One region of the Proteus sp. CA142267 genome, then DNA from elsewhere that is predicted to be linked to it. Evidence: predicted binding sites of a transcription regulator. Region 1 holds the regulator's gene; the other holds the start of a gene.

Region 1 (16,162 bases):
TTCGCTCATTCATTATTTTCCTTTGCAGAAAGAGTCGCTTGTACGACTTTCATCGCATCAACAGTCTCTTTAACATCGTGTACACGAATAATTTGTGCGCCTTGCATCGCTGCAATGACAGCGCATGCCACACTACCAGCAATACGCTCTTGTGGTGGTACATTCAATAGTTGTCCAACCATTGATTTGCGTGACATTCCAGCAAGTATGGGTAGACCAAAGTGATGAAGTTCACTTAAGTGTGCTAATAATTGGTAATTATGCGCTAAATTTTTACCAAAGCCGAATCCTGGATCAAGAATAATTTGATTTTTTTCGATCCCAGCATCAACACAACGTTGAATATTTTCTTGTAAAAAACGATCAACATCAATCACCACATTCACATAATGTGGTGATTGTTGCATGGTTTTAGGATCACCCTGCATATGCATAATACACACTGGCAAACCTGTTTTAGCCGCTGCTTCAAGTGCTCCCGGCTCTTGTAAAGAGCGAATATCATTGATAATTGAAGCACCTGCATTTGCTGATTCAGTAATCACTTGAGCTTTGGATGTATCAACAGAGATCCAAACATCAAAACGTTGACGAATAGCCTCAACAACAGGAACAACACGCTGTAACTCTTCGTCAATAGAAACATCACTTGCGCCGGGTCTAGTAGATTCACCACCAATATCGATGATAGAAGCCCCTTCAGCGATTAATTTTGCTGCGTGGTTAACTGCATCATTAAGTGAATTATGAGTGCCACCATCTGAGAAAGAGTCTGGAGTGACATTCAAAATCCCCATAACTTGAGGTGTTGATAAATTAAGTTCTGTTCCCCTAGCCATTAATTTCATTTCATTGATACCTTCATAAAAAAACCCCAGAAGCCTGGGGTTTATATTTATAGCTTACTCAATATGCATAACCCGATAAGGATTAGTGAGTATTTTTATCAGAAGGTGTATCACTTTCTGACTCAGGCTTATCTTTTTGCTCACTCGCTACATGCGTTTGTGCTGGCTGGGCAGTAGTCGTTGTACCACTATTGCCATTATTGCCTTCCCAACCCGCAGGTGGACGAACATCACGACGATTCATTAAATCATCAATTTGAGGCGCATCGATAGTTTCATAAGTCATCAGTGCATCTTTCATTGAGTGCAGAATATCAAGGTTGTCCATTAAGATCTGACGAGCACGAACATAGTTACGATCAACGATAGCTTTAATTTCTTCGTCAATTGTACGCGCTGTTTCATCAGACATATGCTGCGCTTTAGCGACAGAACGACCTAAGAACACTTCACCTTCTTCTTCTGCGTACAGTAATGGCCCTAATTTTTCAGAGAAGCCCCACTGTGTCACCATGTTACGTGCAATATTGGTTGCAACTTTGATGTCATTAGAAGCACCTGTAGAAACATGCTCTACACCATAGATAATTTCTTCAGCTAAACGACCACCGTAAAGTGTGGAAATCTGGCTCTCTAATTTCTGACGGCTCGCACTAATTTGGTCGCCCTCAGGTAAGAAGAAAGTCACACCTAATGCACGTCCACGAGGAATAATCGTTACTTTATGCACAGGATCATGTTCAGGTACTAAACGACCAATAATTGCGTGACCAGCTTCATGATAAGCAGTTGATGCTTTTTGTTCTTCAGTCATCACCATTGAACGGCGCTCTGCGCCCATCATTATCTTATCTTTCGCTTTCTCAAATTCGACCATTGAGACAACACGTTTATTACCACGTGCAGCGAATAAAGCCGCTTCGTTAACTAAGTTAGCTAAGTCAGCACCAGAGAAACCTGGCGTACCACGTGCTAAAATTGCTGGATCAACGTCTGGTGATAAAGGTACACGACGCATATGGACTTTAAGGATTTGCTCACGTCCACGTACATCAGGTAAACCAACAACGACTTGACGGTCAAAACGACCTGGGCGAAGTAATGCTGGGTCTAATACGTCTGGGCGGTTAGTTGCCGCGATAACGATAATACCTTCATTACCTTCGAAACCATCCATCTCAACTAGCATTTGGTTCAGTGTTTGTTCACGTTCATCATGACCACCGCCTAAACCTGCACCACGTTGACGACCGACCGCATCGATTTCATCGATAAAGATGATACAAGGTGCCGCTTTTTTAGCTTGTTCAAACATATCACGAACACGAGAAGCGCCCACACCCACAAACATTTCAACGAAATCAGAACCTGAAATGGTAAAGAATGGGACTTTAGCTTCACCCGCGATAGCTTTTGCTAATAATGTTTTACCTGTACCTGGTGGCCCTACCATCAGAATACCTTTAGGAATTTTACCCCCTAATTTCTGGAAGCGGCCCGGATCACGTAAATACTCAACTAATTCGCTTACTTCTTCTTTCGCTTCATCACAACCCGCGACATCAGCAAAGGTTGTTTTGATTTGGTCTTCTGTCAACATGCGCGCCTTGCTTTTACCGAAAGACATCGCACCTTTACCGCCACCACCTTGCATTTGGCGCATAAAGAAAATCCAAAGACCAATCAGTAATAGCATTGGGAACCAAGACACAAAAATTTGAGTCAGAAGACTTTGGCCTTCAAGTGGCTCGCCCGTTACTTTTACATTACGGTTCATTAAAGTGGTCAGCAGGTTGTCATCACGCATAGGCATATACGTGCTGTACTTTGAGTTATCTGTTTTAGTTACATTAATATCATAACCACTTATGCTGACCTCGCGTAATTGGTTATTAGTTAACTCATTGATAAAGGTAGAGTAATCCACCTTACGACTATTCGAATCGCTGGGTCCGAAGCTCTGGAATAATGACATCAAAACGACTGCAATAACTAGCCAGAGGATCAGGTTTTTCGCCATGTCACTCAAGGGATTAACCTCATATTACAACTGTGTTAACAAATAGCTTTAGGGTACTAAAGTTTACGCCCTGTGGCTACAATATATACCTCACGAGAACGAGACCGCGAAGCGTCTGGTTTACGAACTTTCACTTTCGTAAACAGGGAGCGTATTTGCCCCAGGTATTCATCAAAGCCTTCTCCCTGAAACACTTTGACAATAAAACTTCCCCCGGGAGCCAGTACATCACGACACATATCAAGCGCTAACTCTACTAAATACATGGATCGAGGGATATCGACCGCGGGCGTACCGCTCATGTTTGGAGCCATGTCAGACATGACAACCTGGACTTTGTTTTCACCTACTCTATCAAGCAATGCCTTCAACACAAGTTCATCACGAAAATCGCCTTGAAGGAAATCGACTCCAACTATAGGGTCCATAGGTAAAAGGTCACATGCGATGATTCGACCTTTGTTTCCTAACTGCTGTACAACATATTGAGACCACCCTCCAGGGGCTGCTCCTAAATCGACAACGGTCATACCTGGTTTAAAGATATTGTCACTTTGCTGAATTTCTTCCAGTTTAAACCAAGCACGAGAGCGAAACCCTTTTTTCTGTGCTTGCTGAACATATTTATCACTAAAATGTTCTTGTAACCAGCGGCTAGAGCTTGCCGAACGTTTCTTATTGGCCATTGCGTTTTCCAACTATCATACACTTAGCTATCAATATTTTTACTCTTTCACTCATTTAACCCCGTATTAACGACATTTTATGGTGATAAGTGAGAGATGGCGTTAGAATAGATCGTTTTCAATCCCAACAAAGCAAAAATTAATGATGACTCTTAACAAAAAACAAATTCAACACCTGAAAGGGCTCGCTCATCACCTGAATCCAGTCGTTATGATTGGTAACAACGGGCTGACTGAAGGCGTTCTTGCAGAAATTGAACTCGCTCTGGCACACCATGAGCTTATCAAAGTCAAAATCGCAGGCGAAGATCGAGATGTTAAAAACTTGATCGTGGCAGCGATTGTACGCGAAAGCGGTGCACAGAATGTACAAGTTATCGGAAAAATTCTTGTTCTTTATCGTCCTTCAGAAGCACGTAAGATTATTTTACCGAAATAAAACTTGTATCTTTATATAAAAATGCCATAACTAACTCTATGGCAAAAAAGGCCTTTTAAGGCCTTTTTTATATTACCACAGGATAGCAGTCTAGTTTTCTATAGAAACGTAAAATTATAAATTAAATGTATTCTACGTTTAAAACTTCGTACTCGACTTGTCCACCCGGTGTAGTGATAACAACGACATCATCTAACTCTTTACCAATCAACCCACGCGCAATCGGTGAGTTAACAGAAATTAAGTTTTCTTTAATGTTCGCTTCATCATCACCAACAATGCGGTAAGTTTGCTCTTCTTCGGTTTCAACATTTAACAGCGTCACTGTTGAACCAAAAATAATTCGACCATTGTTATTCATCTTTGTAATATCAATAACTTGAGCATTTGATAATTTTGCTTCAATTTCTTGTATACGACCTTCACAGAAACCTTGTTGCTCTCTTGCAGCATGATATTCCGCGTTTTCTTTTAAGTCTCCGTGTTCACGAGCTTCAGCGATAGCGGCAATAATCTCGGGACGACGAACACCTTTTAAATATTCCAGCTCTTCGCGTAATTTTTCTGCACCTAGAACTGTCATAGGGATCTGATTCATGTGTTAATACCTCAATACTATTCCTAATAAAAAATAGGTATCATCCTGATTTTTTATACTAACAACACAGAGAAAAGGATCTATTTACTCTTCTCAAGACAAAAAAAGACACAGGCAACCTTAAATTGGGCCTGTCTCTACATATATTCGGTGAATGAGGGGACGCTATTATATTCCCAACTCATGCTGTTGGGACGAAAACTAAACCTCCCAGACTTAAAACTAAATCTAACACAACAGACGCATTGCTTCACGCCTTATCTCTCTTTATAAAGAGATAAACAGACTTTTTCCGATAATGAGCTAATCCTGCTTGTTACCGTTTACTTTTGCCCTCATTGCCCTTTAGTATTAGCCTCTGGCAATCAATACTGTAACGTTACACGCTATAGTCACGGATAGAGAAATTATGCGCTTACTATCAACATTTCGACGGATACTCTACACATTAAGTATCATCAGTTTTTCAACCCAAGCGATACCTGTTGAAAACTACACATCCCTTCTTCCCGAAGGAACTCAAGTAGGTTTAATTACTCAACCCGTTGGCGCTGCTTCTCCTAATCTTAATTATCATGCCGATCAATTAGCACTTCCAGCAAGTACTCAAAAAGTGGTGACTGCACTTGCGGCATTACTTCAATTAGGTGGAAACTATCAATTCACAACAACAATGGAAACAGAAGGTAAGATAAAAGACAATCAACTTATTGGTGATTTGATCTTTCGTTTTACAGGCGACCCTACATTAACTCGCCAACAATTAAGAGCAATGGTTGCCGTATTAAAACAATCAGGTGTTACAAAAGTGCATGGCGATTTGCTTATTGATACTTCTGCTTTTTCAAGCCATGACAAAGCACCCGGTTGGGTTTGGAATGATCTAACTCAATGCTTTAGTGCCCCTCCTAGTGCCGCTATTGTTGATAAGAACTGCTTTTCTGTCTTACTGCAAAGTGGCAACAAAGAAGGTGATATTGCCACAATACGTAAAGCCTCTTTCTATCCTGTAACCGTTTTAAGTGAAGTTGAAACTTATGAGAAAGGATCAACTCGTACTCGTTTTTGTGAATTAGATGTCACTGTTCGTGATTTAAATACCTATGTAATCACAGGTTGTATTCCTAAACGTGATGATGCAGTCCCTTTAATGTTCTCTATTCAAGATGGTGCTCATTGGGCTGGTACAATTTTAAAAGAAGAGTTACAGCGCGCCAATATTGAACTTGATGGATATGTCAAACGTCGATCTCAACTAAAAGTACCGGTTACTGTATTGGCACAGACACAATCAAAACCGTTACATAACTTACTGACTACCATGCTAAAAGAGTCTGACAATATGATTGCAGACACCGTATTTAGAACTATTGGTCGTGAGTATTATGGTGTTGCCGGCACTTGGCGCTCTGGCGCAGAAGCAACCCGTGCTATTTTAAAACAAAAAGCCGGCATTGATTTAGGAAATACCGTTATGGTTGATGGCTCTGGCCTTTCTCGTCATAACCTCATTTCACCTGCAACCATGATGCAAATCCTTCAATACATTGGACAACATGAAAGTGAATTAAATTTTATTGCCATGCTTCCCCTTGCAGGACATGACGGTACATTACAGTATCGAGGCGGTTTTCATGAAGCGGGTGTTGATGGCAAAGTTTCTGCCAAAACGGGTTCATTAAAAGGGGTTTACAATCTTGCGGGCTTTATGACCACGGCAAACGGACAAAAAGTGGCGTTTGTACAATACGTTTCGGCGTATTCACCTCCTACACAGAATCGTAATGCTGGACGCGCTTATTTAGTGCGTTTTGAAACAAATCTGTATAAAGATATGTATAACAACCGCTAGATTTACACCTAATAATATAAGCAATAGATATGAAAAACGCCTGATTAATCAGGCGTTTTTTATTTTAATCACAATTAGAATGATGATTAGCGTTGGTAGATAAACTCAATACCTTCGTCGTCGTCTTCATCCCAATCATCGTCGTCATCTTCTTCGAAATCAGGGTTTTCAAGCTGTTCTTTGTGGTAATCATCCCACATAAAGTCAACTTTTCCTGGCTCTGCTTTTGTTGCAACAATATCTTGCTCACGCGGAGTAACATTCAGGAATTCCATGATATTCCAGCAAAGTTTTTTCACACCTTCTTGGTTGATGGCCGCTATCATGTAATAGTTTTCATCCCAACCCAGCGCTTCAACAATTGCTTTTGCCTTCTCTTTTGCTTCTTCAGCATCGAGAAGATCAACTTTATTGAACACCAACCAACGTGGTTTTTGTGCTAATTTTTCGCTGTATTTCTCTAATTCAGAGATAATAATTTTTGCATTTTCCACAGGATCCGATCCATCAATAGGATCAATATCGATCAAGTGTAATAACACACGACAGCGTTCTAAGTGTTTTAAGAATTGGATCCCAAGACCTGCACCATCAGCAGCGCCTTCGATTAATCCGGGAATATCTGCAACCACAAAGCTTTGGTGATTATCCATGCGCACCACGCCTAAGCTTGGTACTAACGTTGTAAATGGATAATCAGCAACTTTAGGTTTTGCTGCTGATACTGCACGAATAAATGTGGATTTACCCGCATTCGGCATACCAAGCATACCCACATCAGCTAATAGCATTAGCTCTAATAGGACTTCGCGAGATTCACCCGGCGTTCCCATTGTACGTTGACGTGGAGCACGGTTAACCGATGATTTAAAGCGAGTATTGCCTAAACCGTGGAAGCCACCTTTAGCAACCATTTGCTTTTGGCCGTGAGCAGTTAAGTCAGCAATGACTTCATTTGTTGCTAAATCACGGACACGTGTTCCGACAGGAACACTGATAGTAATATCTTGACCACGCTTACCAGTACAGTCACGACTGTGACCATTTTCACCACGTTCTGCGCGATAAGACTTTGTAAAACGGTAATCAATTAAGGTGTTAAGGTTTTCGTCTGCAATCATGTAGACATCACCACCATCACCACCATCACCACCGTCTGGTCCCCCGTTAGGGATATATTTTTCGCGACGAAAGCTTACACAGCCGTTACCACCATCGCCCGCGACGATTAGGATCTTGGCCTCATCAACAAATTTCATGATTTTACTCCGTATAGTAGCCATTAACGTGCTGGATGGCCGAAATTACCCAGAGATGGCCTTTTTTAAATATAAAAAGCCCCGCAACATATTTGCAGGGCTTTTGACTCGGTGCTTAAAGGACCAGTAATTATTCAGCTTCGATGCTGATAAATTTACGGTTGTTTGGACCTTTAACTTCGAACTTAATTTTTCCGTCAGCTAATGCAAACAGGGTGTGGTCACGACCACAACCAACGTTAGTACCTGCATGGAACTTAGTACCACGTTGACGAACGATGATGCTACCTGCTAATACAGCTTCACCACCGAAACGTTTAACACCCAGACGTTTTGCTTCGGAATCACGACCGTTACGAGTCGAGCCGCCAGCCTTTTTATGTGCCATTGAACTACTCTCCTAAACCTTAAGCGATACCAGTGATTTTAACATCAGTAAACCACTGACGGTGGCCCTGTTGTTTACGGCTGTGTTTACGACGACGGAACTTAACAATCTTAACTTTATCGCCGCGACCGTGAGCAACCACTTCCGCTTTAACTTTAACGCCCGCAAGGATTGGAGCGCCAATTTGAATGTCATCGCCATTAGCGACCATCATTACAGTATCAAACTCGATTGTTTCGCCAGTAGCTACTTCCAGCTTCTCTAAACGAATAGTTTGACCTTCGCTGACTCGGTGTTGTTTACCACCACTTTGGAAAACCGCGTACATATAAACTCCGCTTTCCGCACACTCCCAATATGTATAATTTGAGTGCACAATTAAAATATTCACATAGGGCGCGAATTCTACGCAAATTTAGTGCCGATGACAAGTACAGATCGCAAACTAGCGTTAAAAAAAAGAGTTTTTTACACGATATTTATTTCAGCCATTTTTAAAGTACAATCTAAATTATAAGAGAGTAAAATCTATGGCATGATCATTTTTTATTAATAATAACGCGCTCATTGGCGAGCCAAAGTCGAAAAAACATGAATTTAGAATCTATTATAAAACTAACATCCGCTGATATGGCTGCGGTAAATGAGGCAATCCTTTACCAGCTTAATTCAGATGTTTCTTTGATAAACCAACTTGGTTACTACATCATTAGTGGTGGTGGTAAAAGGATCCGACCAATGATCGCAGTGCTCACTGGACGAGCATTGGACTATCAAGGTGACAAACATATCTCGGTCGCAGCGCTTATCGAGTTTATTCATACTGCAACGTTGTTACATGATGATGTTGTTGATGAATCTGATATGCGCAGAGGAAAACAAACGGCAAATGCTGTCTTCGGAAATGCAGCCAGCGTCCTTGTTGGCGACTTTATTTATACACGATCCTTCCAGATGATGACGGATCTTGATTCAATGCGTGTATTAAAATTAATGTCTAGCGCCACCAATGTGATCGCTGAAGGTGAAGTTTTACAATTAATGAATTGTAACGATCCTGACATTTCTGAAGATGACTATATGCAAGTTATTTACAGCAAAACAGCTCGTCTGTTTGAAGCGGCTTCTCATGCATCAGCCATTCTTTCTGGTGCGACACCTGAGCAAGAAAAAGCATTCCAAGATTATGGTCGTTATCTTGGGACTGCTTTCCAGCTCATTGACGATTTGCTTGATTATGATGCAGATAACAACCAGCTGGGTAAAAACACTGGTGATGACCTTGATGAAGGTAAACCAACGTTGCCATTACTTCATGCTATGCATAATGGCAATGAAGAAGAATCCCAATTAATTCGCCAAGCCATTGAACAAGGTAATGGCCGCCATTTATTGGATACTGTTTTAAATACTATGAAACAGTGTGGCTCTTTGGAATATACCCGTCAAAAAGCAGAAGAAGAAGCAGACAAAGCGATTGAAGCTTTATCAATTATACCTGACTCACCATATAAAGATGCGCTTATTGGGCTTGCTCACGTCGCTGTACAACGTCAATCATAACTTTGATGTATAAACCCTCGTAGTTATGTAAAGAAGCCCGCTAGAGCGATTACGTCGATTCTGGTGGGCTTTTTAATTTATTGAGCACTTCTTCGTTTTCTCGTTCGATAGCATCCTGATTATCCGCATCAATATAGCTAATGAGCTTTGCCAGCCCTTCACGTAGTACGAATTTCACAATCTTTTCTCGTTCCGATTTTGTCAGTTGATAATAAGCTTCAACCCAAATCAAAAAGGCATCCTGACGTTTTGATAAATACTCAGCCGGAGGTTCATGTGCAGCAAGCACACTAATCACCTCATCAGGTAGACTTTTTACGGAATACTCGACAGCTTTTCCCTGCACGCCACGTTTACGACGGTTTTCCCATCCTTCACGACGCGCCATCAAGTTAACTCCCTGCGGTGAGTTAGGTAACCCCGCAAGCCCCACTAATTCTTTCGCTGTATACCATTCTTTTTTCATGATCTCATCTCACATTCAACTAAGAGGTTAGTCAGATAGATATCTGTTGCGGATAACGCAATAATAGATTCTTTAAAATCGCTTAATCATTGACGACTTTTTCTAAAAAACTTCTAATACCATCCCGCAATATCAGCTCTGTTAATGTTTTTTGTTCACCATCATTTAGTTGTTGGAATGCTTTCACCCAGATAACGAGTGGCTCCTCTTTTTTATTTAGTTTGTAATGTGCTAATGGCTCATAAAGTTCTAGAGCAATTAAAGTTTTTTCTGGTAAACAAGAATAATGATATTCAACACCACTACCTTGCTTATTTTTTACATTTTGTTTTTGCCAAGACTCTCGTCTCGCTTTCGAATTTACACCTTGTGGTGATTTAGGTAATCCACCTATACCCGTCAATTCCTTTGCCGTATACCACTCTTTTTTCATTATGTTTCTCTAAAATTGTTATCAACTTCAAAAAAGAAATTATTAAGAAAAAAATCAGAAATCTTTTTAGAAAAATAATGTTATTTTATTTTCTAAATAATCAGTTTAAATGCTTTAGGACATTTCTAATAAACTGTTATTTATACCACTAACACAGCAATCAATTTTATAGAAAAAGGATTAAAAATGATTTCAAGGAAATCTGATTGGCATCCTGCCGATATTATTGCCGCACTTAGAAAACGAGGAACAACACTTGCTGCCATCTCTCGCCAAGCAGGGTTAAGCTCTTCAACACTGGCTAATGCGCTGTCACGCCCTTGGCCTAAAGGAGAGAAAATCATTGCTGATTATCTTGGTGTAGCTCCTAGTGAAATTTGGCCTAGCCGTTATTTTCATCCTGAAACAGGAGAATTACTTGAACGAAAGATTCGTACCAAAACTAATAATTAACTAATAATTACAGATATTATAATTAATAAAAAAAACCGCTGATATAGTATCAGCGGTTTTTATTTAAATTTGCATTATTTTTATAGCAAAAAAAGTATTTCTTTATTTATTAATAAATTCTTCACCAAGAATTATATCTTTTTTCAATACATCTAACATGCCATTAAGAGATTGCTTTTCAAAATCACTTAATTTACCAATAGATAAATATTCCTCTACACCGTTTTTACCTAAAAGAATAGGTTGGGCAAAGAAACGGGCATATTCTCCGTCGCCTTCTGTATAGGTGCATTCAATAACATTTTTCTCGCCATTTAGAGCGCGAATTAATGAAAGACCAAAACGAGCGGCAGCTTGGCCCATAGATAATGTTGCTGATCCACCACCTGCTTTTGCTTCAACAACCTCAGTACCTGCGTTTTGAATGCGTTTAGTCAGTGCTGCAACTTCGTCATCAGTAAATGAAACGCCGTCAACTTGAGATAATAGAGGAAGAATAGTCACACCAGAGTGTCCACCAATCACTGGAACGTTGGTTTTTTGTGGATCTTTACCTTTTAGCTCTGCAACAAAGGTATTGGCGCGAATAATGTCGAGTGTGGTAATACCGAAAAGACGTTTTTTATCGTAAACGCCTGCTTTCTTAAGCACTTCTGCTGCGATAGCGACGGTTGTATTCACTGGGTTAGTAATGATACCGATAAGTGCTTTCGGGCAATTTTGTGCAACCTTTTCAATTAAATTACGCACGATACCTGCGTTAACATTGAAAAGATCTGAACGATCCATGCCTGGTTTACGAGCAACGCCCGCAGAAATCAGAACAACATCAGCGCCTTTTAGCGCAGGAGAAGGATCTTCACCCGCAAAACCTTTTACAATAACTTGAGTCGGGATATGGCTTAAGTCAGCTGCGACACCCGGTGTGACGGGAGCGATATCATATAAAGAGAGTTCACTACCAGCTGGAAGCTGATTTTTAAGAAGAAGTGCCAGTGCCTGACCAATACCACCTGCTGCACCGAGAACTGCTACTTTCATTCTGATACTCCTTAGTTTACGAGATAGTGGAACGCCTTCGAGATACTCACTATTACGCAATTCACCTTTAAAAAAACAATTATTTAACAGCAATATTGCATAATAAGGCATTTTCAGTGAAAAATAATACTTTGGTTATTCTAAACAAATTGCTTATCTGTTAATGAGATAGTGGACACCCTTTTGATAAATAATTTCAATAAATATAGCAAAGTGTTAAGTACACCATCATCCTTGTGATAATCATTTAAGCTTATCATTTATTTAACAAATATTTTACTTTCTTTAAATTATCACATTCACGCGCTGTAAATAAATTTTTTTTGCAGTACATTCTACTTTACAATTTTGAGGTGGCTATCACTCGCCTTTCTTCGTCTTATGTTGCATAAAAATTCACTTCTCTGCATAATACACAGGTTATTGATAACTCACTAAAGGTGAACTATGCGCGTTCCTTCTAAGCAAGAAGACTTGGTTAAAGCGTTTAAAGCCCTGCTGAAAGAAGAAAAATTCAGTTCACAAGGCGAGATTGTGACTGCATTACAAGAGGCTGGATTTGATAATATTAATCAGTCCAAAATCTCTCGTATGCTAACAAAATTTGGTGCAGTAAGAACCCGTAACGCCAAAATGGAAATGGTCTATTGCCTTCCTACTGAGCTTGGCGTACCAACAGCAAGCAGCCCATTAAAAAATCTGGTACTCGATATCGATCATAACCATTCTGTTGTGGTGATAAGAACGAGTCCAGGTGCGGCACAACTTATTGCACGTTTATTAGACTCATTAGGCAAAGCAGAAGGTATCCTTGGCAGTATTGCGGGTGATGACACTATTTTTTCAACACCAGCACCAGGATTTTCTACAGAAGAATTACGAGACGCTATTCTGAATCTTTTTGATCAAGAATTATAATTAGCCTTTCTGCAACTTCAAAAAATAAGCCACTGAATTTCAGTGGCTTATTTATTTTTAATACTGACTATCAGAATCTTTAGGCTGTGCTAATTTTGCGAGCAGTTTCTCATGAATACCCCCAAAACCACCATTGCTCATAATCAAAATATGATCGCCCGCTTGAGCTTCTTTCGCAATCATATCGACTAATGTATCCAGATCTGTACTCCAGCGTGCCGGTTGCACACAATGCTCTGCAATATCACTTACTAGCCATTGAATATTAGGTGGCTGGAATAAAAAAACTTCATCAGCGCGACCTAATGCAGGTGCGATATCATCCTTGCTAATCCCCATTTTCATGGTATTTGAACGAGGCTCTAGGACTGCAATAATACGAGCCGTTCCACCGACTTTACTGCGTAACGCTTCAAGCGTTGCCAAAATCGCTGTGGGATGATGAGCAAAGTCATCATAAACACGGACTTGATTAACTTCACCACGTAACTCTAAGCGACGACGCGCATTAATAAACTTATCTAATGCTTCACAAGCATCCGCAGGTAAAACACCAACGTGGTGCGCTGCAACAATCGCCATTAAGCCATTTTGCATGTTGTGTTCACCAGAAAGTCCCCAACACACCTCTCCGACTCGCTCACCTTTGTGGAACACCTCAAAATGGCTACTGTCATTACTGAGTTTTTTAGCTTGCCAATCTCCAGTTTCACCAGTGAATTCTTGTTCACTCCAACATCCCATTCCAATGGTCTGTTTTAAATTCATATCGTTATCAGGCATGATGATTTTTCCGGTACCTGGGACGATACGAACTAAATGATGGAATTGTTTTTGAATTGCCGCTAAATCATCAAAAATATCAGCGTGATCAAATTCAAGATTATTTAAAATCAATGTGCGTGGAGAATAATGAACAAATTTAGAGCGCTTATCAAAGAAAGCACTGTCATATTCATCTGCTTCAATCACAAAGAAGGGGCTTTCGCCTAACTGTGCAGATACTTGGAAATTACCCGGTACACCGCCGATTAAAAATCCCGGTTTATAACCACAGTCTTCTAAAACCCAAGCCAGCATACCCGCTGTTGTTGTCTTACCATGAGTTCCTGCAACAGCTAACACCCAACGTTCAGGTAAAATATAATCATGTAGCCACTGAGGGCCTGAGGTATAAGGCAAACCTTTTTCAAGTACAGCTTCAACACAAGGATTTCCTCGTGTCATCGCATTACCAATAATCACCATGTCAGGGGCAGGTTCTAATTGTTTTGGGTCATATCCCTCAATCAGTTCAATTCCCTGATTTTCTAATAAAGTACTCATGGGTGGATAGACATTAGCGTCTGAGCCTGTGACTTTATGTCCCTTTGCTCTAGCGAGAATGGCAAGACTTCCCATAAAGGTGCCACAAATACCAAGAATATGAATGTGCATGAATTTCTGTCCAATAGCATGAAGTTGGTCACTATTCTAACGATCAAAAAGCAGATAAGAAACGGATTAACCTTTGAATCATCCGATTCTTTGGCTAAACTTGCCACCACCAAGGAGATTTTTCCTCCTTTTTTACTTTACCCACTCACATTCAGGACCTGCGTCATGAAAACATTAGGCGAATTTATCGTCGAGAAACAACAAGATTTTCCCCATGCAACTGGTGAACTTACTGCATTACTTTCAGCAATTAAGCTTGGGGCTAAAATTATCCACCGTGATATTAACAAAGCAGGGTTAGTCGATATTCTTGGTACTAACGGTGTTTCTAATGTTCAAGGTGAAGCCCAGATGAAACTGGATCTTTACGCGAATGAGAAACTAAAAGCTGCATTAAAAGCGCGTGGTGAAGTTGCGGGTATCGGATCAGAAGAAGAAGATGATATTGTTATCTTTGAAGGTGATCGCGCTGAAAATGCTAAGTATGTTGTACTAATGGATCCTTTAGACGGTTCGTCGAATATTGATGTAAACGTTTCCGTCGGAACAATTTTCTCTATTTACCACCGTATTACGCCAATTGGTCAATCTGTCACTTTAGATGACTTCTTACAACCAGGTCATCGTCAAGTAGCTGCAGGCTATGTCGTTTATGGCTCATCAACCATGTTGGTTTATACAACAGGTTGTGGTGTTCATGCCTTTACTTACGATCCATCTTTAGGTGTATTCTGTTTATCTCATGAAAGCGTACATTTCCCGCCAACAGGAAATATGTACTCAATCAATGAAGGTAACTACATCAAATTCCCATTAGGCGTAAAAAAATACATTAAGTATTGCCAAGAACAAGACGCAGCAACAAATCGCCCTTATACCACACGTTATATTGGTTCTTTAGTTGCTGATTTTCACCGCAACTTACTGAAGGGGGGGATTTATATTTATCCAAGTACTGCAAGCCACCCTACTGGTAAATTACGTTTACTCTATGAATGCAATCCAATGGCGTTCTTAGCCGAACAAGCTGGCGGTAAAGCAAGTAATGGTAAAGAGCGTATTCTAGATATCGAACCAAAAGAACTTCACCAACGTATGCCTTTCTTCGTAGGCACTAAATCGATGGTTGAACAAGCTGAAAGCTTTATGGCGCAATATCCAGACGAAGAATAATCCATTCGTTTGGCACTAACATAGATAAACCGGACTTCTTATTCGTCCGGTTTTTTCATCTTTGAAAATAGCGCTTCCTTTTATTTACTGCTTATTTTTACGTCAGAACGCAACATGTTCGGCAAAAAACGGGTATTGTTAAAAACTTTTCGCTATACTACAGGCCACGTAAAATTAATTTTTTTATAGGAAATTTTTTATGAGCCTGAATCATGTTCCTGCTGGTAAAGAACTACCAGAAGATATCTATGTTGTTATTGAAATCCCAGCAAATGCTGATCCTATCAAATACGAAGTTGATAAAGAAAGTGGCGCACTGTTTGTTGACCGTTTTATGTCAACTGCAATGTTCTACCCATGCAACTACGGTTACATCAACAACACGTTATCTTTAGATGGTGACCCAGTAGACGTTCTGGTTCCAACTCCATATCCATTACAACCAGGTTCAGTTATCCGTTGCCGTCCTGTTGGCGTACTGAAAATGACTGACGAATCAGGTGAAGATGCGAAACTGGTTGCAGTGCCACACACTAAACTGAGCAAAGAATACGATCACATTAAAGATGTGAACGATCTGCCAGAACT
Region 2 (16,162 bases), on a different contig from region 1:
TTTACCATCACCAAAATCAACATAACCGCTTCCCTGAACTTCCATCATAAAGTTATCCATAATGGAGTTACTGTAAGCTGCAATTAAAGATTGGCTTAATGCACCATTATAAATAGCAGCACGGGAAGGCAATTTTGAACGACTATTGGCTGGCATTTTATAAAGAGGATATTGAAACTCACCTTGTGGCGTTAAACGAGCTTCAAGAACAGGAGTGTAATATCCCGTAAATTGAACATTTCCGTAATTATCGACCCCTTCCATTTGAAATGCAGAAAGATTGAACTGACGTAATTGGCGTGTATCTGCACCAGAGCGTATCCAGTTTTCGACCGCCTGATAAGTCTCTTTATTACTATTATACAAACGAGATGATGTTTGGTTTATCTGGCTTACTTGTTGTAAGTAATCAGGACCATTAATGGGTGTACCTTGCGTATTTGGCGAACTTACCTCAATGAGATCTTGCTTAAGCTTTCCATCTTTATACTGTTGCCCTTGCTCTGTTGGACGATGACATCCAGTCAAGGCAAGCGCTAACATACCTAAAATTAACGATTTTCGCCAAGTAACCATTTTTAACCCGCTTAATGACTAAATTTGAGTGTTGATTTTGACTTAGAAAGATACCAAAGCAAAATCAATAAAGATATGAATATACCGATTGCTAAGACTTTCTATTATCACCCAATCAATATGACTTTTAAACATCAAGTATATATTCTAAATAACTTGAAGTAGGACGCGTATAACTGCCTAAATTTGCGCCTTGATGTGTTATTTCTGACCGTTTTTAAAAGAAAACTGTAAAAATTTCATAAAAAACTTGCAACTCGGCAGATCCTGAGTATAGTGCCCCTCTGTGGAGACGCGGGGTGGAGCAGCTTGGTAGCTCGTCGGGCTCATAACCCGAAGGTCGTCAGTTCAAATCTGGCCCCCGCAACCAATTCACAAAGTAGTAAGTTATAGTATCAGTCGCGGGATGGAGCAGCATGGTAGCTCGTCGGGCTCATAACCCGAAGGTCGTTGGTTCAAATCCAGCTCCCGCAACCAATTCTATAAACAACAATTCAGTCGCGGGATGGAGCAGCATGGTAGCTCGTCGGGCTCATAACCCGAAGGTCGTTGGTTCAAATCCAGCTCCCGCAACCAATTTCTATTCAAGATTTCCCCTTATTTTTACTTTCTCTCTTAATCCACAAACTTAATCGTATCAATCATAGATTTACTATATTAAATTTCTGTTATCTCAATAACGCATTGTATTGGATAAATTTATTGTGCTGAAAATACAATAAGAGACTCCAATAGAAAGCGAATGTTCTTGGCTTTCTATTGGAATATAAGAAAAGGGTATAGGAAGAAATTAGCTACGATCAGCTAGCGTTAATTCACCACCATTAGCGAAATAAGCTTTGATCCCTTTGAAAATAGACTCTGCGATCTGTTGCTGGAATTTAGCGGTTTTTAGTTTTTTCTCTTCTTCAATATTACTGATAAAAGCCGTTTCTACTAAGATAGAAGGGATCTCTGGAGCTTTTAATACCGCAAAACCTGCCTGATCGACTTTATTTTTATGCAGTTTATTAATCCCACCCAATAGCTTAAGCACTTCACTACCAAATTTTAGGCTATCATTAATAGTCGCAGTTTGTACGAGGTCGAGCATTGCATGGTCTACATAACGATCGCCACTTTTACTCACCCCACCAATTAAGTCAGACTCATTTTGTGTTTGAGCAAGATAGCGTGCTGTGTTACTAGTTGCGCCCGTTTTTGATAATGCAAAAACAGAAGAACCTCTTGCAGAGCGGTTTGTAAACGCATCAGCATGAATAGAGACAAATAAATCTGCCTGCATTTTTCTCGCTTTAGCAACACGTACTGTCAATGGAATAAACACATCTTCATTACGTGTCATATACGCCTTCATTTTGGCGTCTTTATCGATAAGTGTTCTTAAACGACGAGCAATTTGTAAAACCACATCTTTTTCACGCGTTTTATATTTACCAATTGCGCCAGGATCTTCACCACCATGTCCCGGATCGAGCATAATAATAATAGGTCTATCTCGCCCAGCTCTACCCGGTTTGCGTGTGTCGGTTTGTGCTGGTACAGCTTGTTGTAAATCACCGTCATTATATTCACGCAATAGCGCTAAAAGAGGATCATCTTCCGTGTCAGCGCCGTGGCTTGGGTAGAAATCTAACACCAAACGGTTTTTAAATTCAGCCACAGGTTTAAGCGTAAACATTTGCGGTTGTACAGGCGTTTTTACTTCAAATACCAGTCGTACTGTTTTAGGTGTATTTTGACCAACGCGAATAAGTTTTAAATAGGGATCGCTAGCCTGAACCTGATTAGCGACACCTTTCAGTACGCTATTAAGTTGAATACCTTCTAAATCCACCACAATACGTTCAGGGTTTGATAATGCAAACTGACGATATTTCAGTGGGGTACTGGATTCTATAGTCACGCGAGTATAAGTCGAAGCAGGCCAAACCCTCACAGCAACAATAGATGCTGTGGCAGCAAGGCCAACAGGACTAACACTTAACAATAATAACGCGCCAATTCCTTTAACAAGACGACGACGAGTTTGATTGTGCTCAGAATGACTCATGAAAATATTCCAAAAAAACGATTAACGTCAATAAACTCTAAAAAGAGATAAAAAAAGTTAAGAACGAAAAACTTTACCGAATCCACACTTCACTGTCACTTAAAAACAGCACAATTACTCACTTTTACACGAATATTCTGCCTTCAGGGAAAACAATAAGATAGGATTTTACTTGCCATTCCTCTCCAAAAAGAATAAAAATACACTAAATGCGAATAAAAATTCACTTGAGAGGGTTTTATGAAAGAGCGTAGCACCGAATTGGTCGATGGATTCCGCCACTCGGTTCCGTATATTAATGCACATAGAGGCAAAACATTTGTCATTATGCTAGGTGGTGAAGCCATTGCTCACGAAAACTTCCCATCTATCATTAATGATATTGGGTTGTTACACAGTCTAGGCATTCGTTTAGTGGTTGTTTATGGTGCTCGCCCACAAATAGATACTGCTCTTGAAGTGCAAAAGGTATCTCCGATTTATCATAAATATACGCGCATCACCGATAGCAAAACCTTAGAAATTGTTAAACAAGCTGCGGGTACATTGCAACTCGATATTACGGCTCGCCTATCAATGAGTTTAAGCAATACGCCATTACAAGGTGCACATATTAATGTTGTTAGTGGTAACTTTGTTATCGCACAACCATTAGGGGTTGATGATGGCGTTGATTATTGTCATAGCGGGAAAATCCGTCGTATCGATGAAGAAGCTATTCATCGCCAATTAGACAGTAATGCCATTGTATTAATTGGACCAGTTGCGGTATCTGTGACCGGTGAAAGCTTTAATCTCACTTCAGAAGAAGTAGCAACACAGCTTGCGATAAAGCTTAAAGCACAAAAAATAATTGGTTTTTGTTCATTCCAAGGTGTTGTCGATGAAGAAGGACACATTGTTTCTGAACTATTACCTAATCAAGCCGAAGATAAAATTCGAGAGCTACAAACGGAAGGTGATTACCATTCAGGTACCGTAAGATTCTTACGGGGAGCAGTTAAAGCCTGCCGTCGTGGTGTAGAGCGTAGCCACTTACTAAGTTATCAATCTGATGGTGCTCTTATTCAAGAATTATTCTCTCGTGATGGTATTGGTACTCAAATCGTTATGGAGAGTGCAGAGAAAGTTCGTAGAGCAAATATCAATGATATTGGTGGCATACTCGAACTTATTCGCCCATTAGAACAGCAAGGCATTTTAGTCAGACGTTCAAGAGAACAATTGGAAGTTGAAATTGACCAATTCACCATTATTGAACGCGATAATATGACTATTGCATGCGCTGCACTCTATCCTTATCCATCAGAAAAAATTGGTGAAATGGCTTGTGTCGCAGTACACCCCGATTATCGTAGCTCTTGTCGTGGTGAAGTTTTACTACAACGTATTTCAGCACATGCTAAGCAATTAGGGTTAGAAAAGCTGTTTGTTTTGACAACTCGTAGCATACACTGGTTTCAAGAAAAAGGATTTGAACCGGCTGAAATAGATAAGCTACCGATTGAAAAACAAGCACTTTATAATTACCAACGCCGTTCTAAAATTTTGATTTTAGATTTACATAAAGAGTAATTACCAAATATAAAAAAAGACAGGTATCCCTCTCAATGCCTGTCTTTTATTATTTTTCATTATTAACTGATGGCTAATAACGTAATTTATCAATTAATCCACTTCGACGCTGAATACGCGTTTGTATTGCCATTTTCACCATCAGCTCTGAGGCATAAAGAGAAAGCTTCTGTTTAGCCCGTGTTAATGCTGTATATAACAATTCACGACTAACAACAGGTGAAAATTTATCGGGCAGTACTAACGCTGTATGGGTAAACTCAGAACCTTGTGATTTATGCACTGTCATTACATACGCAGTTTCATGTTGTGGTAATCGGCTAGGTTGGATCGCTTTCAATTTTCCATCAGGTAGTTGGAAAAAAGCTTTCATTTCACCTTCATTATTATTGAGCATAATGCCAATATCACCATTAAACAGGCCAAGTGTACTGTCATTTCGTTGGATCATAATCGGGCGTCCAATATAATCACTTTGATAACTATTTGTAGGGCGGCGGATCAATCGCTGGCGATGCAATAGCATTTCAATTCTGTCATTTAAACCACTCACACCAAAAGGACCGTCTCTTCGCGCGCACAATAAACGGTATTGGTTAAATGCATTAAGAATAATATCAGGAGATGCTTTTTGAGAAACTAAAGTGAGATATTCTCGATAAGCGTTAACGGCATCTTGTATCATCAGCAAATAGCTTTCTTTGGACTCTAAAGCAATAAAGCTCACATCTTGGGGCTCTAATGCCATTTCAAGCTGTTGAGGGCTAACCTCTGCTTTTTTCAACAACGCAATAGCTGTTTTGGTCTGCCCTTTATTAACCGCGAAAGCAAGTTGCCCTATCCCTGAATCTTCACCAAAGCGGTAGCTTTTTCGTAGCAGGCACAGAGAATCACTAACGACAGAAACTGGTGTTTGAGAGACAGGAATGATATCAGTAGATTTAGCCAACTCACCTTGGGTTAAGAGATTAATCTGATCAAATCTCTTTTGACTAAAACCATCCTCAGAAAAACGGCAAATATCACCTAATACAGCGCCAGCCTCAACAGAAGCAAGCTGGTCTTTATCACCTAAGAAAATAACGTGACATTTTGGTGGAAGTGCATCAATCAATCGCGCCATCATAGGTAAATCAACCATTGATGCTTCATCAACAACTAAAATATCAAGCTGTAATGGATTATCTTTATGGTAACGCACTTGCTGGCTTTCAGGCTGAGCGCCTAATAAACGATGAATAGTTTGTGCCTGCTTCGGCATCCACTTATCTTCTTCTTCACTTAAATGAAGTTGTGCCAAAGCATTACCTAAAGATTCAGTTAATCTCGCTGCAGCTTTACCTGTAGGAGCCGCTAATTGAATAATCGGCTTTTCATTCGATGTGAGCATCACAAAAGCCGCTAAAATTTTAGCAACTGTTGTGGTTTTCCCTGTTCCTGGGCCTCCAGAAATAATAGAGATAGGGCTTGTGATAGCAACACTCGCAGCCACTTTTTGCCAATTTGTTTCTTGGCTTTCTTTTGTTGTTGGAAAAAGTTGGTTGAGTACCTTGATTAATTCATTTTCATTAATATCAACAACGGTGTGCTCTTGCCTAAAAAACTGAGCAACTTTCTCTTCATAGCTCCACATTCTTTGTAGATAAAGAAGTTCATTATCTAAAATAATGGGGGAAGGAGAATCATCGCTACTTTGATTAACACAATAACAATGTGTCAATTCTTCTACTATTTTTTTAGCAGAAGGCTTACCCATTTTTTGCCAAATTTCTTGTGCAAACTCTTTTTGTCTACCATCAAACAGTTGATCTTTTTGAATAATACTCAATGGTAAACAAACATGACCCGCTCCAGTTTGAGCACTCAAATAAGCAAATACAAACAGTAAAATAGGGTTTTCATCTTCCACCAGCATTTGTGCAAATCGAAGATCTAAAGGCCGTAATAAGTTTTGTGTAATCGCTTGTTCTAATAGTTTGATCATTTTTATTTCTCACTGACTACATCGAGTTTGCTACTTTTACCTGCAAATAGTGAATCTAGCGCCAAAACAAAAGCTTCATCGGGTAAATAGGCATAAACTCCATTTCCGGGATGTGCTTTGTCTATACCACGTAAGAAGAGGTAATAAATCCCACCAAAGTGGTTTTGGTAATCATAATCAGGGATGCGCTGTTGTAAAAAACGATGTAACGCTAAGGTATAGAGTTGATATTGCAAGTCGTAGCGATGATCCATCATTGCATTCATCATCGCTTCTTGTGTGTAATCCTCACTCGATTCACCTAACCAGTTCGATTTATAATCCACAACATAGTATTTACCTTCCCAAGAAAAGACTAAGTCAATAAAGCCTTTAAGCATTCCTTCTACTTGTTGAAATTGCAAAGCCGGACAACATTTTGATAGAGGATCAAACTGGCTAATTAATTGAGTCAATTGGGCTGATGATATCTCTTTCTCAATAGGTAAATAGAATTGTAATTCATCAAGTTGTTGTGATTTGGGGATATCAGCAAGACACAATCCTTGAGGATTAAGAGGTGTATGAAACAGCGTTTCCATCCATAAAACTAAAAGAGGAGCCCACTTTTCATCAAAACCTTGGGCAGTCAATTGTCCTTGCATCCACAGTTCATCAACAGGTTGTGAAAAATCTAATACTTCCAACAAACTGTGTAAGAACGTTCCTGCTACTGCACCACGAGGGAAATGATGAATCGAATTTTCATCAACCTCTCCTTGTTGCTTCTCACCTTTAGCATCTGTATCAAGCCTTGGTGCGATAGATTGTACCAAAGCCTCAATATCACCTAAGTCAAAATGATAACTACGATTTGAATGTTGATAGGTTAACCCTGAATAGCTCGTTATACGCCAGTTATCCTGGATCTGGCGTTTAAATATTGCGGCCTCAAGTTTTGTTTCAGCCATTAATTGAGGCTGATAACGATGTGCAGACATATTATCAAGCGTTGTTACACTGATATTATCATCTAATAAAGCATGAATTGATTGATGCAATAATTCACTATTACCCTCTTCGCCTTGCTGCAATAAATACCCTAAAGCATTTTTATGCAAATCGGTAAGTCCTGACTTACGTTTAGTTCCCTTAACAAGAGGAGCAACACCAACATAACAGCAGAATTTTGATCGTGTTAATGCTACATAAAGTAAGCGTAAATCTTCAGCTAAGCGTTCTTCATCCGCTAAGCGCAAACTTTCAGGTCGACTAAAAATATCTAATTTTGCGTAAAACTTATCTCTATCATGATAAAGCGCCCCTTTCTGCTCTTGATAATTACAAGCAAAAGGTAAGCAAACGATAGGATATTCAAGGCCTTTAGATTTATGGATAGTACAAATTCGCACAAGGTTTCGGTCACTTTCCAAGCGCATTTGTTGGCTTTCAGACTGCGCATCGGGATGAGAAATTTGTTGTGCTAACCAACGAATAAGAGCGTGTTCACTATCAAGTTGTAATGATGTTTCTTGTAATAATTCACCAATATGCATGATATCTGTAAGCCGACGCTCACCATCAATACTTGCGAGTAAATTTTCTGCAATTTGATTATCCATCATGATTTTACGCAACATGGGTAAAACGCCACGCTTTTGCCATAGTACATAATAATCAGCAAATTTCTCTACGTAGCTATTCCAGCGTTCCTCACTGCAGTTCAGATCATCAATTTGCTTTGCGCTGAAACCAAATAATTGGCTGGCTAAAGATGCTCTTAAAACACGTTCTTTCTCTGGTGTTACCACTGCTTGTAATAACCAAAGTAGATCTTTAGCTTCATTGGTTTCAAATACACTTTCACGATTGGATAAAAACACTGATTGTATTGAAAGCAAATTCAGTGCGTCACGAATAAGTACTGCTTCTCTACGGCTACGCACTAACACCATAATATCAGCAGATGTAACCGATTTTTTTGTACCTTGTTCAATCAGCCAAGCCTGTTGTTGATCCCCTGCTGATAACCAATCACGAATTTGTGCAGCACATTGTGCAGCCATGATTTGTTCGTAATTTCCCGTAGAAACACTTTCACCTTCAGCAAGCCAAAAATTAAAAGGAGGGATCGGTTTATCATGGTAAATAAAAGCCATGTCTTGGTTTTTTTCAGCCGAGCTTACTTCAATAAAAGGGATATGCTCAAATAAAAATGGGGCATTGGAACGCATAAAAAGCTTGTTAACAGCATTCACCATACCCGGGGCAGAACGCCAGTTAGTGTTTAATGTGTAATGATGAGAGGTCTGCTTTCTAGCTTGGATATAAGTAAAAATATCTGCACCACGGAAAGCATAAATTGCCTGTTTGGGATCACCGATAAACAACAAACCGCTGTTTTCATGCTCACCATAAATCGCATCAAAAATACGATATTGTTGGGGATCTGTATCTTGGAATTCATCAATCATTGCAACTGGATAGCGTTCACGAATGGCTTGCGCTAAAGCTTCACCACCTTCACGTTTCAATGCTCTATCTAAACGTGTTAATAAATCATCGAACCCCATTTCGCCACGACGCATTTTTTCATTTTCAATACCTTGGCGTATTTCAGGGATCGCATTGACCAAAATAACATCACGTAAAGTCAGGCTCTGCTTCGTTAATCGTTCAATTTCAACAAAAAGAATATGCTCTGGTGCCGGACCTTTAGTGGCCTTCTCATTCAATGTTTCTTGAGAAAAACGAGCTAAACAATCAGGTAATTGATAGCTTTTCGTTTCTAGTGTTGACGCCCACAAAGTGATTTCTTCAATCCATTTAGGTAAGAAACGACTGCTGTAACTACGTTTATCAACACCTGAAGCGGTTATCCATGCTTCAACTTCATGATGATGTTCATTCCAACGAGTTTTAACGTTATTAATTGCTTCGATAACCGCTTGATGACGCTCTTTTACTGATTCATTTTCGCTATCTAATGCCACACCTTCGATTTCAGGCATTTCACCTTGTAAATAAGGCTGTATTTCATAAAGCAGTTGTTCCGGGCCAGACCAAATCTGGCTTACTGCATTAGCAACATCATAAGAAAGTGGATAACAATGGCGACGCCAGAAGTCAGCACATACCCGTTTTTTGAGTTCATATTCATCTTGGATCAAAACTTGTTCAAACAAGACTCCTGATTCAAATGCATTGTTCGCCAACATACGCTGACAAAAGCCATGAATAGTGTAAATAGCCGCTTCATCCATTTGGCGTTCAGCTTCTAGCAACCACTGTGCAGCTAGCTCTTTATTAGGGATCTGTTTGAGTAACTCGAGGTACGTATTATCACTACTTTCAACATCATGACGGATACAGGCAAGTCTTAGTTCATGGATATTTTTACGAATACGTGCTCGTAATTCATCTGTCGCCGCATCCGTAAATGTCACAACTAAAATCTCTTCAACACTGAGAGGGCGGTAGAATGCTGACTCTCCGCCTAATCCAAGAAGCAACCGTAAATACAACAACCCTATTGTATAAGTTTTTCCTGTTCCTGCAGACGCCTCAATGAGGCGTCTTTGGTACAGAGGAAGCGTATACGGGTTTAATGGCTGTGCCTGTATTACTTCACTCACTCTTTAATTTCCTCAACAGGTAAAGTTTTTTGTAATTCACTTACTGTGGTGTAACGTTTCCATTGTTTATTTTCTGCATAATCAGCATCTGTGCCATCTTTACCAATAACTTGAGAGACAAAAATAAATCCGTTAGGTTTTATAATTGCTTTCTCATAAAACTCAATAGCTTGTTTTAATGTAACCTTATTAAGTTCAGCTAAGAATTTTTCACGGCCATCATATTTTAAGTTATTACGATGGAAGTCATTTCGATAAAGAGAAGCTTCTTCATAGAATGTTTGAGGTGGCTGTTTAACTTCGGTAATAATCGCTTGTTTATACTGATTAAAATCAGCTTCGTTCATTTTTTTCAAACGTTCGTAAGCTTGCTGATAAAATGCGTTATAGCGCTCATTCAAGTAGACAGGTGGTTTTGCATTACTTTGTAGTAAAAAGCCGATACCTGATTGCTCGCCCATAGTGCCTTGGTAAGCAAATACAGCGTAACCTAGTTGCTCTTCTGTTCTTAATTGATCATAGAACCAAGGTTTGATAACTGAGGCTAGTACTGAAGAAATGACCTGACCTTCAAGGCGACTATAACCTGTTGGAATATAAAGCTCACCTAACGCGTTATCGGTGCTCTTCGATTTATTTTGGAATTCAACCGCATTTAATTTATTGAATACTAATGTTTCGCCGATCCAATATTCTGTGCCCTGATTACCTAATAATTCGTGTGCAGATTTAGCAATATCACGGCTTTGCTCTGGCGTTAAGTTACCAATAATCAATGCTTGAAGTGCTGCATTTTTAATGACTTCATGGCGATTATCAATAATATCTTGTAGTGTAATTGACTCTAATGCTTTGATTTTATCAGCTTCTTCATAGTACGGGATCGTATTTAATCGGCGAGCCGGCAGCATAGCTGCTTCAAATGCTTTTAAGTTATGAGTCACTTCAAGTTGTTCGCGATACCAAGATTTAGCCTGATCTAGCTCTTCTTGAGTTGATTCAAAGCTCATATAGCTTTTTAGTGTTGCATTAACTAATTCTGGTAAATGTTGTGTATATCCATTTATTGAAAAATCAATACCTTGTCCTGATGAGGATGAGATATTCATTCCGGCAACAGAAGCTTGATAAGATAATTCACTTAATGCTAAACCAGCAAGATAGTCCGTTAAGGTTTGTGTCACTTGCTGCTTAACGGTAATGTCTGATTTCTTATTCACTAAACTCAATGTCACACTAGCTTTAGGCTCATCAGAAAAATAGTGTGATGGCATATAAAATAAGCGAGCGCTTTTATCTTGCCACAACAATTGTGGTTTGATGATTTTGCTGTCCGCATCAATCAGTGAAAGGTTATCAGGGATGTAAGGGTTAAGTGCTGGCAGTGATAATGAAATGTCATCCGATAATGTTTGCCATGTTTTTAATTGCTTATCTGTGATTTTATCCACCTGATAAGGGGCATTAACAAAATAGGCTTGTTTGTTAGAAGGTTCATTAGGACTTATCACCCAAATACGAGCCTTCTCTGGTATAAGAGAGTCAAGACGAGAAAGGATCGCTGAAGGTTCATAATTATCAGCAATATAGTCTGCATCTAAGATATTTTTGATTGGATAGCGCAGCATCATATCCGAAATACCTTCTATGTAATTCATATCTCTTACAATAGAGCCATAACGGAATGAGAGGTTTAATACATTTGCAATTTCATCAAAGTAACGTCGACTGATACCTTCTGTTTGAATTAAACGAATATACGAAAAGATAGCGGAAATCACTTTGTCTTTTTGCGCTAATCCTTTATCTGTCAACGCGACATAAATCGTAAATGAGCCTTGGTTACGATCGATATAAGGCTCTGAAGAGGCACTAATACTTTCAGCCAAGCCTTGATCTTGTAACCACGTTGCCAATGTTCCCGCGCTACGATTACCGATTAAATAGCCAATATATTCATCAGATTTACTACGAAAATCGGCGACATTATTATCAATACCAAATTCAATCTGTAAGGTTTTTTGCGGTAAAGCAGGTACAAGATGGATCATTAACCCTTTTTCTTTATCCGTCATTGCAGGTACTGTCGTGACAGGTACGTCAGCCTTTTTATTCGGGATCCGAGCAAAAGTCTCTGAGGCTAATTTAGATAATTCATCAAGTGATTTATTACTATAAATAACACCATTCATTAAATTGCCAGAATAGTGTGTTTGATAGAATTTAATCAATTCATCTTGAAGCTTACTATTTGGTTTATCACTTAATGTCTCTAGATTCCCACCCATAAAACGAGAACTTGGATGTGCTGGGTTTAAAGTTTCTGCTCTTACTTGCCAAAAACGCATGCCATCGCGTGCGCGCGCCATTGTTAATTCAGCATTAACTGCATTACGTTCACGATCTGCATTTTTAGGATCAAGTAAAGGTTCAGCTAAAGCATCAGCAAGGCGATCAACCGCTTCATTAATGGCACTATTTTCTACTTCTAAATAGAATGCAGTGCGGTAAGTCGTTGTACTCGCATTATGAGAGCCGCCATTCTTTTGTAAGAATTCAGACATACTGCCTGATTGAGGATATTTCACCGATCCCATTAGCACCATATGCTCTAAATAATGTGCAAGACCTTGCTGACTATCTGGATCTTCTAATGCTCCGACAGGTAATGCAACAGCCGTTAATGATTTAACTGCTTTTTCATCAGAAACCAGTAATACAGTCATTTCATTAGGTAGTTTAATCGCTTGATATTGGCGTGGATCGCTCTCACTTTTTTCAATGCTATCAGGCAATACTTGCCAGAGAGGATCAGCAGCAAAGCTGTTGATACTCACTAGCATCAATAGCAACATGATCCATAGTTGCGAGAAGTATTTTCTCATCTGATATGAGCTCCCTTATTTTTTCAGAAATGGAATTATTGGTTTAAATATGGTTAATGCCGTCTGTTTGACCGTTTGTAAAAAAAGTTCGTCTAATTGAGAAAAAGCACGCTGAACATACATATCACTCATTTCACCATCTCGATTATAGCTACCCGTTAAATGTTGCATCAGCACTAATTCTGCTTTTTCAAGTGTTTCTTCATCATCAAGTAAAAACTCTTGTGATTTTTTATCATAGCAAGCTTGCAACCAAGCCCAGCCACTTTTCGCAAATAACGCTAATGGGCTGTTTAACCCTTGTTTATAGTCACTGATTAACTTGTCTAATGTTGCATAGGCAAACTCAGGATCAACCGGTAATAAACACCATTGAGTCTCTTTTCTACCGTAAAACCGACTCTCGCCAGTTCCCTCTTTCAAGCAATAAACTAGGTGCTCAATCCAAAGTTGCAATAAGTCATTAGCTGTTAAGCTGGCAGGTCGCCAACGTAATAAACCATCAGCTTGTACCTCATTTAAACGACCAATCAATGGTATTGCACTAAAGCTTTGCTCTAATGTGACAGAATGTGTAGCTAATCGTTCACTTCTTATCTTTTCAGCTAAAGGAAGTAATTCTTCTATTTGTTGCTCCCAATAGATTTGACCAAATGCACTCGCAGGAAGTTGCCCTGCTGCTTTGATACGCTCAAACAGTGCTTCTGTTGAGGTTTGATCAATCAATGCTTTTAATAACCATTGATTCAATAGATAACGTTGAAGCACATTGATCACAAATGGCTCTTCTTCGGGTAATTCTGTTTCTTCAATAACGAAATTTGTTTTTAATCTTTGTTGGAAAAAAGCACGAATAGGATGACGATAAAAACGTGCCAGTGCATCAACAGAGACTTTATCTATTGTGCCATCATCATTAAGCGGTTCGATAAAACTTTGATGAACCTCCCCTTGCCCACTAGCAGCAGGCAGCCATTCAGAGGCATAAGAACGAAAGGAAGCGTCTATACGGAAATTTTCTTGAGCAAAAGGAACACGGCTATGTTGTGTTAATAAACGCTGGTTTACACGAGTCGCACTGTCATCAACATTGAGTTCACCATCCTCTGGTAAACGGAAATTTTGCCCAATATAATCTTGTAATTCTTTGATTAAGACTGATGGATTACATTCTCGATCGTCACGTATCGATTTTCCGATATAACTGATATAAAGGTATTTTTCAGCTGAACTAAGCGCTTCAAGGAATAAATAGCGGTCATCATCACGGCGTTTTCTATCACCACGACGGCGTTTTTCCGCCATTAAATCAAACCCTAACGGCTGAATATTACGAGGATAAATACCATCATTCATACCTAATAAACATACAGTTTTAAAGGGAATAGAACGCATAGGCATTAATGTACAGAAATTAATACTACCTGCTAAAAAGCGTTGACTGATTTTTTCATCATCAAACCGTACTGTTAATTCATCACGAATAAGCACTAGCGGAATTTCATTTTGATATTGCGCTTTCAATCCGTTTTCAATCACTTTTTGCCATTGTTGGATAATAAGCGCTAACACTAATTCCGTTTCTTCATCAGACTCAAAAAAGGCATCAACTAATTGTTGCCCAACTTCTAGCCATGCTTCTAATGAACGAGTTTCATTCAAACGTGTACGCCAATCACTTAATGTATAAAGAAAATCAGCGAGATGACCTGCAAGTTCAGCGACTAATCCACTGGATTCATCGTAAGGAAGAACGCCTTTCCAAGGACCGTTTTCACTTTCCATCGCATAGCCTAGCAACATGCGCAGTAAGCCAAACTCCCACGTATTTTTACCCGTAATGGGTAATAAGAATGAAGCCACATTCTCATCATCTAATCCCCAGCGTATACCTGACTCATCCACCCATCGGCGTAGCAGTTTTAATTCACTTTCAAAAATAGAAAAATGCCCAGCTAACGCAGGCACTTCAAGTAAGGCTAACACTTGCTCTGCTGTAAAACGACTTTGAGGAAGTTCTAATAGCGTAATAAAGGCTTGTAATACAGGGTGTGCTTGACGTGCTTTTCTATCTGAAATAGCAAAAGGAAGATAACGTTCTGAAGGCGCATTACCAAACACTGCTTGAATATAAGGTGTATAGCTATCGATATCCGCAACCATCACAATAATATCACGCGGTAGTAATTCAGGATCTTGCTCTAACAAATGCAGTAATTGATCTTGTAACACTTCCACTTCGCGCTGTGGACTATGGCTGGCATGAAAAGTCAGTGAATGATCATCTGGCGAAATCACACGTTTATCTTCACTACACTCATAAGTTACAAGTGTTGTACCCAATTGCGAAAAATCTTCTAAATCAAGGATATCCGCTTGCAATTGATGAAGTAAATTATCTCTTGGGATCTCAACAAACGCATCCAACACATCGGTATATTCTAGTTCTGAGAGGAAATAAAGATTATCTTTACCTAATTTTCCCCATGACGCTAATAGCGGATTACCAATACTTTGTTCGCCTTCTTCATTAAATAACGAAGAAGCATTTTTTTCATCTTTAAACCAAGGCGATTCATGTAATTGTTTATAATGGCGTGGTTTTCTACTATTAAGGCGAGCGAGAAATTTAGGATCTTGGATATCTCCCCAATAGTAACGACAAGGATTGGTAAAAAGTAAATAGATCTCGGTATGACGCCCAATAGCCTGTAACGCCTGCAAATAAACTTGAGGTAATGCTGAAATTCCACAAATAAAAATACGAGGAGGAAAACAGTGCTGAAGCTCCCCTTCATCTGCGTTATTTAATGTAGAGATAAATTGTTGATAAAGATTAGAACGGTGCCATTGAGGCTGATTAAGATCTTTTGTGTATTGCTGTAATGCTACCCACAATATTTTTTGCCAGCGTTGATTTTCGCTCAATCCTTCTATTAACTCATCATTTTCCCACGACATTAGCCAATCTGAACGATAAACTAAATATTGGTCAAATAAGTCAGCCACACGCCCAGCTAACTGATGAAGTTTACGTTTATCTTCATCATCATCAAGGTAATGCAGTAAGGGTTTAAATTCTTCATGAGGTAAAAATTCAGGAAGTAAGGCCATTAATTTCCATGTCATGGCATCTTTAGAAAAAGCACTTTCTTTAGGTATACCTGATAATACCCGAGTAAACATTTCCCAAATAAAGGTTGCTGGTAATGGATAACGGATATTAGCAGCAATACCCAAGCTTTCGGCAAGCTGGATTTGTAACCACTGAGACATTCCGGGGCTTTGTACAAGGATCACTTCTTGTTCAAAAGGAGAGGAAAGTGGTCTGGTCTGCATAAAGTGCACCATAAGTGACTTTAGTAATGACAACTGATTTGAGTGGTATATATGAAACATCAGATCCTCATTTTATTAATAGCATGACCAGTAATATAGCTTTAGTGTGGGTAATGCATGATTGGCAACATAACCT

The links. The regulator ArgR, encoded in region 1, controls arginine synthesis, uptake and breakdown. The targets are predictions, from matches to a motif close to ANTGAATAAAAATACANT.
Region 2: the regulator ArgR is predicted to act here: its motif matches at 2,819-2,836, upstream of argA (amino-acid N-acetyltransferase).

What each region holds. Positions count from the first base shown of each region.
Region 1 is NZ_QPMG01000006.1:113,674-129,835, forward strand. Features, by position in the region: gene glmM (phosphoglucosamine mutase) at 1-9, opposite strand, end outside; gene folP (dihydropteroate synthase) at 6-848, opposite strand; gene ftsH (ATP-dependent zinc metalloprotease FtsH) at 931-2,877, opposite strand; gene rlmE (23S rRNA (uridine(2552)-2'-O)-methyltransferase RlmE) at 2,925-3,554, opposite strand; gene yhbY (ribosome assembly RNA-binding protein YhbY) at 3,700-3,993, shown strand; gene greA (transcription elongation factor GreA) at 4,115-4,591, opposite strand; gene dacB (serine-type D-Ala-D-Ala carboxypeptidase) at 5,001-6,443, shown strand; gene cgtA (Obg family GTPase CgtA) at 6,530-7,702, opposite strand; gene rpmA (50S ribosomal protein L27) at 7,833-8,090, opposite strand; gene rplU (50S ribosomal protein L21) at 8,110-8,418, opposite strand; gene ispB (octaprenyl diphosphate synthase) at 8,682-9,653, shown strand; gene C0T34_RS11685 (DNA-binding protein) at 9,703-10,119, opposite strand; gene C0T34_RS11690 (DNA-binding protein) at 10,202-10,552, opposite strand; gene C0T34_RS11695 (helix-turn-helix transcriptional regulator) at 10,739-11,005, shown strand; gene mdh (malate dehydrogenase) at 11,108-12,046, opposite strand; gene argR (transcriptional regulator ArgR) at 12,494-12,964, shown strand; gene mpl (UDP-N-acetylmuramate:L-alanyl-gamma-D-glutamyl-meso-diaminopimelate ligase) at 13,022-14,401, opposite strand; gene fbp (class 1 fructose-bisphosphatase) at 14,567-15,574, shown strand; gene ppa (inorganic diphosphatase) at 15,774-16,162, shown strand, end outside.
Region 2 is NZ_QPMG01000005.1:52,513-68,674, forward strand. Features, by position in the region: gene mltA (murein transglycosylase A) at 1-576, opposite strand, end outside; tRNA gene C0T34_RS10325 (tRNA-Met) at 870-946, shown strand; tRNA gene C0T34_RS10330 (tRNA-Met) at 977-1,053, shown strand; tRNA gene C0T34_RS10335 (tRNA-Met) at 1,076-1,152, shown strand; gene amiC (N-acetylmuramoyl-L-alanine amidase AmiC) at 1,367-2,629, opposite strand; gene argA (amino-acid N-acetyltransferase) at 2,870-4,204, shown strand; gene recD (exodeoxyribonuclease V subunit alpha) at 4,278-6,188, opposite strand; gene recB (exodeoxyribonuclease V subunit beta) at 6,191-9,802, opposite strand; gene ptrA (pitrilysin) at 9,799-12,687, opposite strand; gene recC (exodeoxyribonuclease V subunit gamma) at 12,703-16,086, opposite strand; gene C0T34_RS18135 (hypothetical protein) at 16,053-16,162, shown strand, end outside.